Regions from separate parts of the Methylobacterium sp. CCH5-D2 genome, predicted to be linked through region 2. Evidence: predicted binding sites of a transcription regulator. Region 2 holds the regulator's gene; the other holds the start of a gene.

Region 1 (3,476 bases), on a different contig from region 2:
GATCGCACCGAGCACGTCGGCCATGCGGGTCAGCGGGCGGGCGATGGCGCTGCCGAGGCCGAACGCGAGGCCCGCCGAGAGCCCGAAGATGGCAAGCCCCGCCGCGAGCCACAGCGCGAGCGCCCGGTCGGCACCGGCCTGGATCGCGGCCGCCGTCTCCACGAGATCGGCGCTCAGTCGGTCCTCGACGCCCTTCAGGCCGTCGATCCGCTGCGTGGCGAGGCGGAACCAGAGTGGCGCGTCCCGGAAGGCCAGCGCCTCGCCGGGCGCCGTGTCGAGGGCGAGCCGGCGCAGGCGCGCGACCTCGCGCGCCGGCTCGCTCGCCTCGGCGGCGTCGAGGAGGCCGGCCTGCTCGGGGCCGGCGCCGGCCCGGAACTGCGCTTCGGCGCCCGCCTGCCCCGCCGCGAGGGCTGCGAGACGCACGAGGCCCGCCTGGTCCAGCCGGCCCGCCGCGAAGGCGGCGGAGGCCGCCGCCCGCTCCTGGCCGGCATTCTCCTTGAGGGTGAGGAAGGCCGCGTAGGTCGCCGCCCGGCCGGCGATGTCCGCCTCGCTCACGAGGCCCGACATCCCCCGCACGATGGCGAGACCCTCGCCGATCACGCCGGTGTAGTAGGCTGCGGCCTGCGGCGGAGTGAGCCCGAGGCCGTCGATGCTGCGCCGCTGGTCCGCGAGCCCGCCGAGCGCCCGGGCGAAGCCCGCGCCCCGCCCCGCGAGCGCCGGATCGGCCGCCGCCTCGGCGAGGCCGCGCAGGGCCGCGTCCGTGCGCGCGCGCTGGGCCGCGAGTTCGGCCCCGAACTGGGTCCCCTTCGAGCCGACGAACAGGCTCGAGGCGCCCCGCTCCCGCTGGGCCTCGTGCACGAAGGCGCTGATGCGCGTGGCGAGCCCCGTGAGGTCGGCCACACGGGCCATCTCGGTCCGCTGCGCGGCGCGCTCGCCGACCGTGATCGCCGTCACCGCCCCGAAGGCGAGGCAGGGCGCCAGTGCCACGGCGACGATGCGTCCGCGCAAGGATGCCAGAAAACCCCCGATCATGACTCGCCCGTCTTGTTCTCGTTCGTCCTGTTCGCAGTGTTGTGATGGGGCGTCTGAAAAAAGAGTTGCCTTCGGCGGATCTGCCCAACTTCAGTGCATGATGCGTAATTCGTAGACAGATCTTGCCCCCGCGAGGCTAAAGGACCGACGTTCGGCAGCGATGCGGCCGCCCGATGCATTGCGCCGGTCGCCGATTGCTCTGGATCCGGCGCGCATGATCCGGTGCCGTCGGTGCCGGATGCCGATCATCATGATCGCCGGGGCTTCGCGCGCGGAGAGGACTTGCGGGGAACGGCCGGCGGCATCGGGCGCGCAGACGGGCCGGTTCGCTATCGGCGCGATTGCCGCCGCGCGTCCGGAGACGGCCGCCACGCTGCTCGTCGATGCCGGTCTCGCCGATCGACCGACCGACCGACCGACCCCTTGGCCGCGAGCGCCCGGGTGTTCCGCGTCGATCGGCCGACCCGACCGCGGGATTGTGGCTGTACTCTTTTCGTTCTAAGCAGGCCTCTCGGATCCGGGTGAAGGTCTTGCATCGCCCCGTCTTGTCCAGGGCGCGGCGCGTCCGACATGAGCGGTGCGGACCGTTCCGCCGCCTCGCCCGTTACCGCTGCACGAAGACGCTCCGAAAGACTGCCCGCCCATGGCCAAAGCCAACGTCGCCGCGAAGAACACGGCCGGCAAGACCGGCGCCGGCAAGGTGACCCGGGGAGCGGGCGGCGGGGCGGCCAGTAAGACCGATCCGAAGAAGACGGTGGTGAAGAAGACCGTGGTGAAGAAGGCCCCGGTGAACGCGGCCGAGGCGGACAGGGCGGCGCCCGCGAAGGTGCGGGCGTCCGGCGGCGCCTCCGCCGCGGCGCAGGCCGAGAGCCGGTTCGACCGGCTCTTCGACGGCGCCCAGGCGGCCCGCGACCAGCGCGTGATCTCCGTGCGCGGCGCGCGCGAGCACAATCTCAAGAACGTCGATCTGACGATCCCGCGGGACAAGCTCGTGGTCTTCACCGGCCTGTCGGGCTCGGGCAAGTCGTCGCTGGCCTTCGACACGATCTACGCCGAGGGTCAGCGCCGCTACGTCGAGTCGCTCTCGGCCTACGCGCGCCAGTTCCTCGAGATGATGGCCAAGCCCGACGTCGATCAGATCGACGGGCTCTCGCCGGCCATCTCCATCGAGCAGAAGACCACTTCGAAGAACCCGCGCTCGACGGTCGGCACCGTCACGGAGATCTACGACTACATGCGCCTGCTCTGGGCGCGGGTCGGCATCCCCTACTCGCCGGCCACCGGCCTGCCGATCGAGAGCCAGACGGTCAGCCAGATGGTCGATCGCGTCCTGGCGCTGCCGGAGAAGACGCGGCTCTACCTGCTCGCCCCGGTGGTGCGCGGGCGCAAGGGCGAGTACCGCAAGGAGATCGCCGAGTACCAGAAGAAGGGCTTCCAGCGCCTGCGCATCGACGGCGAGTACTACGCCATCGACGACGTGCCCAAGCTCGACAAGAAGCTCAAGCACGACATCGACGTGGTGGTGGACCGGATCGTGGTGCGCGACGACATCGGCTCCCGGTTGGCCGAGTCCTTCGAGACGGCGCTGGAACTCGCCGACGGCATCGCCGACATCGAGTTCGCGGACGCGCCGGAGGGCGAGATTCCTCAGAAGATCACCTTCTCGTCGCGCTTCGCCTGCCCGGTCTCCGGCTTCACGATCCCCGAGATCGAGCCGCGATTGTTCTCGTTCAACAACCCCTTCGGCGCCTGCCCGACCTGCGGCGGCATCGGGCACGAGATGCGCATCGACCCCGAGCTGGTGATCGGCGACGGGGCCCTGAGCCTGAAGCGCGGCGCGGTCGCCCCCTGGGCGAAGTCCACCTCGCCCTATTACGGCCAGACGCTGGACGCGCTCGCCAAGCATTTCGGCTTCAAGACGACGGTGGCCTGGGACGCGCTGCCGGCCTCCGCCCGCGCGGTGGTCCTCTACGGCACGGGCGAGCAGGCGGTGCGCTTCGCCTACGACGACGGCATGCGCGCCTACGGCGTCTCGAAGCCGTTCGAGGGCGTGATCCCGAACCTCGAGCGCCGCTACAAGGAGACCGACAGCGACGCCACCCGCGAGGAGATCGGCCGCTTCATGAGCGAGACGCCCTGCGCCGCCTGCGCGGGCAAGCGGCTGAAGCCCGAGGCGCTCGCGGTGAAGATCGACATGCGGGACGTGGCCGAGGTGACCGCCCTCTCGGTCTCGGACGCGCATCGCTGGTTCTCCGAGCTCCCTGACAGGCTCACGCCCAAGCAGAACGAGATCGCGGTCCGCATCCTGAAGGAGATCCGCGACCGCCTGACCTTCCTGGTCGATGTCGGCCTGGAATACCTGACGCTCGCCCGCGGCTCGGGCTCGCTCTCGGGCGGCGAGAGCCAGCGCATCCGGCTCGCCTCGCAGATCGGCTCGGGCCTCA
Region 2 (3,476 bases):
ATCCTGGCCTACCCCTTCGCCCTCGACCTGCCGGTCTGGTGGCTGATGGGGCAGGCGGTGCGGGGGATGCTGGCGATCTCGGGGTGGATCGAGGGCTTCGGGGGCGCGACCCTGGTGGTGCCGGCCTTCGGCAGCGCGGCCCTCGGGCTGCTGGCCGCCGCGCTCCTGCTCGCGACGCTGCCGGTCTCCGGCCTGCGCTGGCTCGCGCTCCTGCCCGGCGCCTGCGGGCTCGCCCTCGCGGCGGCTCCGGAGCGCCACGACCTCTACGTCGACCGGCAGGGCGGCGGGGCGGCGCTGCGCGGTGCGGACGGGCGGCTGATCACGCTCGGGCGCCCCTCGGGCTTCGTGCTCGAGCAGTGGCTGAAGGCGGACGGCGACGGGCGAAAGCCCGCGGATCTGGGCGGCGGCACCTGCGACCGGCTCGGCTGCGTCGGACACCTCGCGGACGGGCGCGCCGTCGCCCTGGTGCGCGACCGTCGCGCCTTCGCGGAGGATTGCGCCCGCGCCGCCGTGATCGTCACGGGCCTCGCCGCGCCACCCGGTTGCGCCGCCGCCCTGGTGATCGACCGGGCCTATCTGGCCCGGCACGGTGCGACGGCTTTGCGCGTCGCCGCGGGCGGCTCGCTCGCCGTGCACCACGCCCGCGATCCCGCCCGGTCCGCGCCCTGGTGGCCGGCCGCGCGGCCGCCCCCGCAGACGGAAAAGGCCCCGCGGCCGGAGACCGCGGAGCCCGCGCAGGAGGAGACGCCCGGCCCGCCGGACGACCCCGATCCGTGATGCCCGCTCAGTAGCGGCGCACGAGGCTGACGAGCCGGCCCTGGATCTGCACCCGGTCGGGCCCGAGCACGCGGGTCTCGTAGGCGGGGTTGGCAGCCTCCAGCGCGATCGAGGAGCCGCGCTTGCGCAGGCGCTTCAGCGTGGCCTCCTCGTCGTCGATCAGCGCCACGATGATGTCGCCGGTGTTGGCCGTGTCCTGCTTGCGGATCACCACGAGGTCGCCGTCGAGGATGCCGGCCTCGACCATCGAGTCGCCGCGCACCTCCAGGGCGTAGTGCTCGCCGCCCGCCAGGAAGTCCGGCGACAGTGTGATGGCCGAGCTCTGGTTCTGGATCGCCGAGATCGGCGTGCCGGCGGCGATCCGGCCCATGACCGGGATCGAGACGGCGCGGCCCTGCTCGTCGGTGAACTGGGTGGTGGTGGGCCGGGGCGGCGCCGCCTTGGCCCGGCCGCCCTCGACCACGCTCGGGGTGAAGCGGCGCGGCTCGGGCATTGCCGCGGCCGTCGCGGGCCCGAGGCTCTCGGGCAGGCGGATCACCTCGATGGCGCGGGCCCGGTTCGGTAGGCGGCGCAGGAAGCCGCGCTCCTCGAGCGCCGTGATCAGCCGGTGGATGCCCGACTTCGACTTGAGGTCGAGCGCGTCCTTCATCTCGTCGAAGGAGGGCGGCACGCCGCTCTCGCGCATCCGCTGCTGGATGAAGCGCAGGAGATCCAGCTGTTTACGCGTCAGCATCGGGCAGCACTCGCATTCGGGGCAGGCGGAATCGCGGCTTCGGAAACAAACCACGAACACGTTAAACGTTCCGCAAGTGTTCCGCAAGCGGGGTGTTCCGCGGCGCCCCTCGATGAGCTTCAGACCAGCCGGCGATCCAGGCGGATGATGCGGCAGGGATCGCCCGCCCGCGCGGGCGGGGCGTGCGGCTCGCGGATCAGCAGGGCCTCGGCCTGGCCGAGCACCGCCAGCATCGAGGAATCCTGGCGCCGCTCCGGTGTCGCCTCGGGCAGGCGGTCGGGCGCCGTGCGCAGGGTCGCCCGCATGTAGTCCTGGCGACCGTCATTGGCCTCGAGGTCGCGGCCGAGGAGCGCCGGCTCGCTGCGGTCGGCCCCCGCGTTCGGATCGCCGAGCAGGGCGCGGATCGCCGGCAGGACGAAGAGCAGGCCGCAGACGATCGAGGAGACCGGGTTGCCGGGCAACCCGATCACCAGCATGGGCCCAAGCCGGCCGTGCATCAGCGGCTTGCCGGGGCGCAGCGCCACCCGCCAGAATCCGAGTTCCAGCCCCTCCTTCGCCAGCGCCGCCTGGACGAGGTCGTGGTCGCCGACCGAGGCGCCGCCTAGCGTCACCAGAAGGTCGGCCCGGGCTCCGCGCGCGCGGCGGAAGGCCTCCTCCAGGGCGGCGTGCTCGTCGCGGACCACGCCGAGATCGACCGGCTCGCCGCCGGCCGACCCGACGAGGGCCGAGAGCGCGAAGGTGTTCGAGGCGACGATCTGGTCCCAGGCGGGCGCGGCGCCCGGAAGGACCAGCTCGTCGCCGGTCGCCAGGATCGCGACGCGGGGGCGGCGGCGCAGGCCGAGCACGGGATGCCCGGCCGCGGCCGCGAGCGCGAGGCGGCGCGCGTCGAGGGTCTCGCCCGCCCGAAGGAGCGTGTCGCCGGCCGAGAAATCGAGCCCCGCGCGGCGGACGAAGCGCTCGGGCACGACCGGCTCCAGCACGCGCACCGTGTCGTCCTCCGCCTCGGCGTTCTCCTGGATCAGGATCGCGTCGGCGCCCTCCGGCACGGGGGCGCCGGTGAAGATCCGCACCGCCTCACCCGCCTCGAGCGCGCCGCGGAAGCCGTGGCCCGCCGCGCTGGTGCCGACGCGCCGCAGGATCGCGCCGGCGCGGCCGGCGTCCTGGGCGCGCACCGCGTAGCCGTCCATGGCCGACGCCCGGAAGGGCGGCTGCGTGCGGGTGGCCGCGACGTCCACGGCGAGGGACCGGCCGGCGGCCTGGGCGAGGGGCACGTCCTCGGCCTCGACCGGCCCGGGCACGCTCGCCAGGATCCGGGCAAGCGCCTCCGCGACCGGGATCGGCCCGCTCACGCCTCGGCCCTGTAGGCGCCCGAGCGGCCGCCGTCCTTGGCCATGAGCCGGACGCCCTCGATGCGCATCCCGCGATCGACCGCCTTCACCATGTCGTAGACCGTGAGGCAGGCGACCGAGACCGCGGTCAGTGCCTCCATCTCGACGCCGGTCGGGCCCTGCACCCGCACCTCGGCGGTCACGCGCAGGCCCGGCAGGGCCTCGTCGACCGCGCAATCGACCCGGACCTTCGAGAGGAGCAGCGGGTGGCAGAGAGGGATCAGTTCGTGGGTGCGCTTGGCGGCCATGATGCCGGCGAGCCGCGCCGTGCCGATCACGTCGCCCTTCTTGGCGTCGCCCTCGCGGATCAGCGCCAGGGTCTCGGGGCGCATCACCACGCAGCCCTCGGCGGTCGCGGTACGGTCGGTCGCCGCCTTGTCGGTGACGTCGACCATGTTGGCCGCGCCGCTGGCGTCGAGATGGGTGAGGCCGCTCATGCTCCCTCAGGCCTTGTCGCCGAAGAGCAGGCCGCGGGTCGCGGCCGTGACGTCGGCCTGCCGCATCAGGCTCTCGCCGACCAGCACCGTGTCGAGCCCGTGCTCGCGCAGGCGCCGCACGTCGGCGTGGGTGGAGATGCC

The links. Region 2 encodes LexA, which represses DNA repair genes until DNA is damaged. Its sites were predicted from a motif close to TGTTCNNNNTGTGTTCNG; they were not measured.
Region 1: uvrA (excinuclease ABC subunit UvrA) is a predicted target of LexA. The motif match lies at 1,516-1,533, and genes of this name have one in related genera.

Annotation. Positions count from the first base shown of each region.
Region 1 covers NZ_LSIX01000981.1:16,429-19,904, reverse strand. Annotated here, with positions in the region: gene AX737_RS26540 (nitrate- and nitrite sensing domain-containing protein) at 1-1,032, opposite strand, end outside; gene AX737_RS33710 (hypothetical protein) at 1,123-1,404, opposite strand; gene uvrA (excinuclease ABC subunit UvrA) at 1,676-3,476, shown strand, end outside.
Region 2 covers NZ_LSIX01000620.1:8,396-11,871, reverse strand. Annotated here, with positions in the region: partial or broken gene AX737_RS34525 (competence protein ComEC) at 1-777, shown strand; gene lexA (transcriptional repressor LexA) at 785-1,510, opposite strand; gene glp (gephyrin-like molybdotransferase Glp) at 1,630-2,859, opposite strand; gene moaC (cyclic pyranopterin monophosphate synthase MoaC) at 2,856-3,335, opposite strand; gene trpC (indole-3-glycerol phosphate synthase TrpC) at 3,342-3,476, opposite strand, start outside.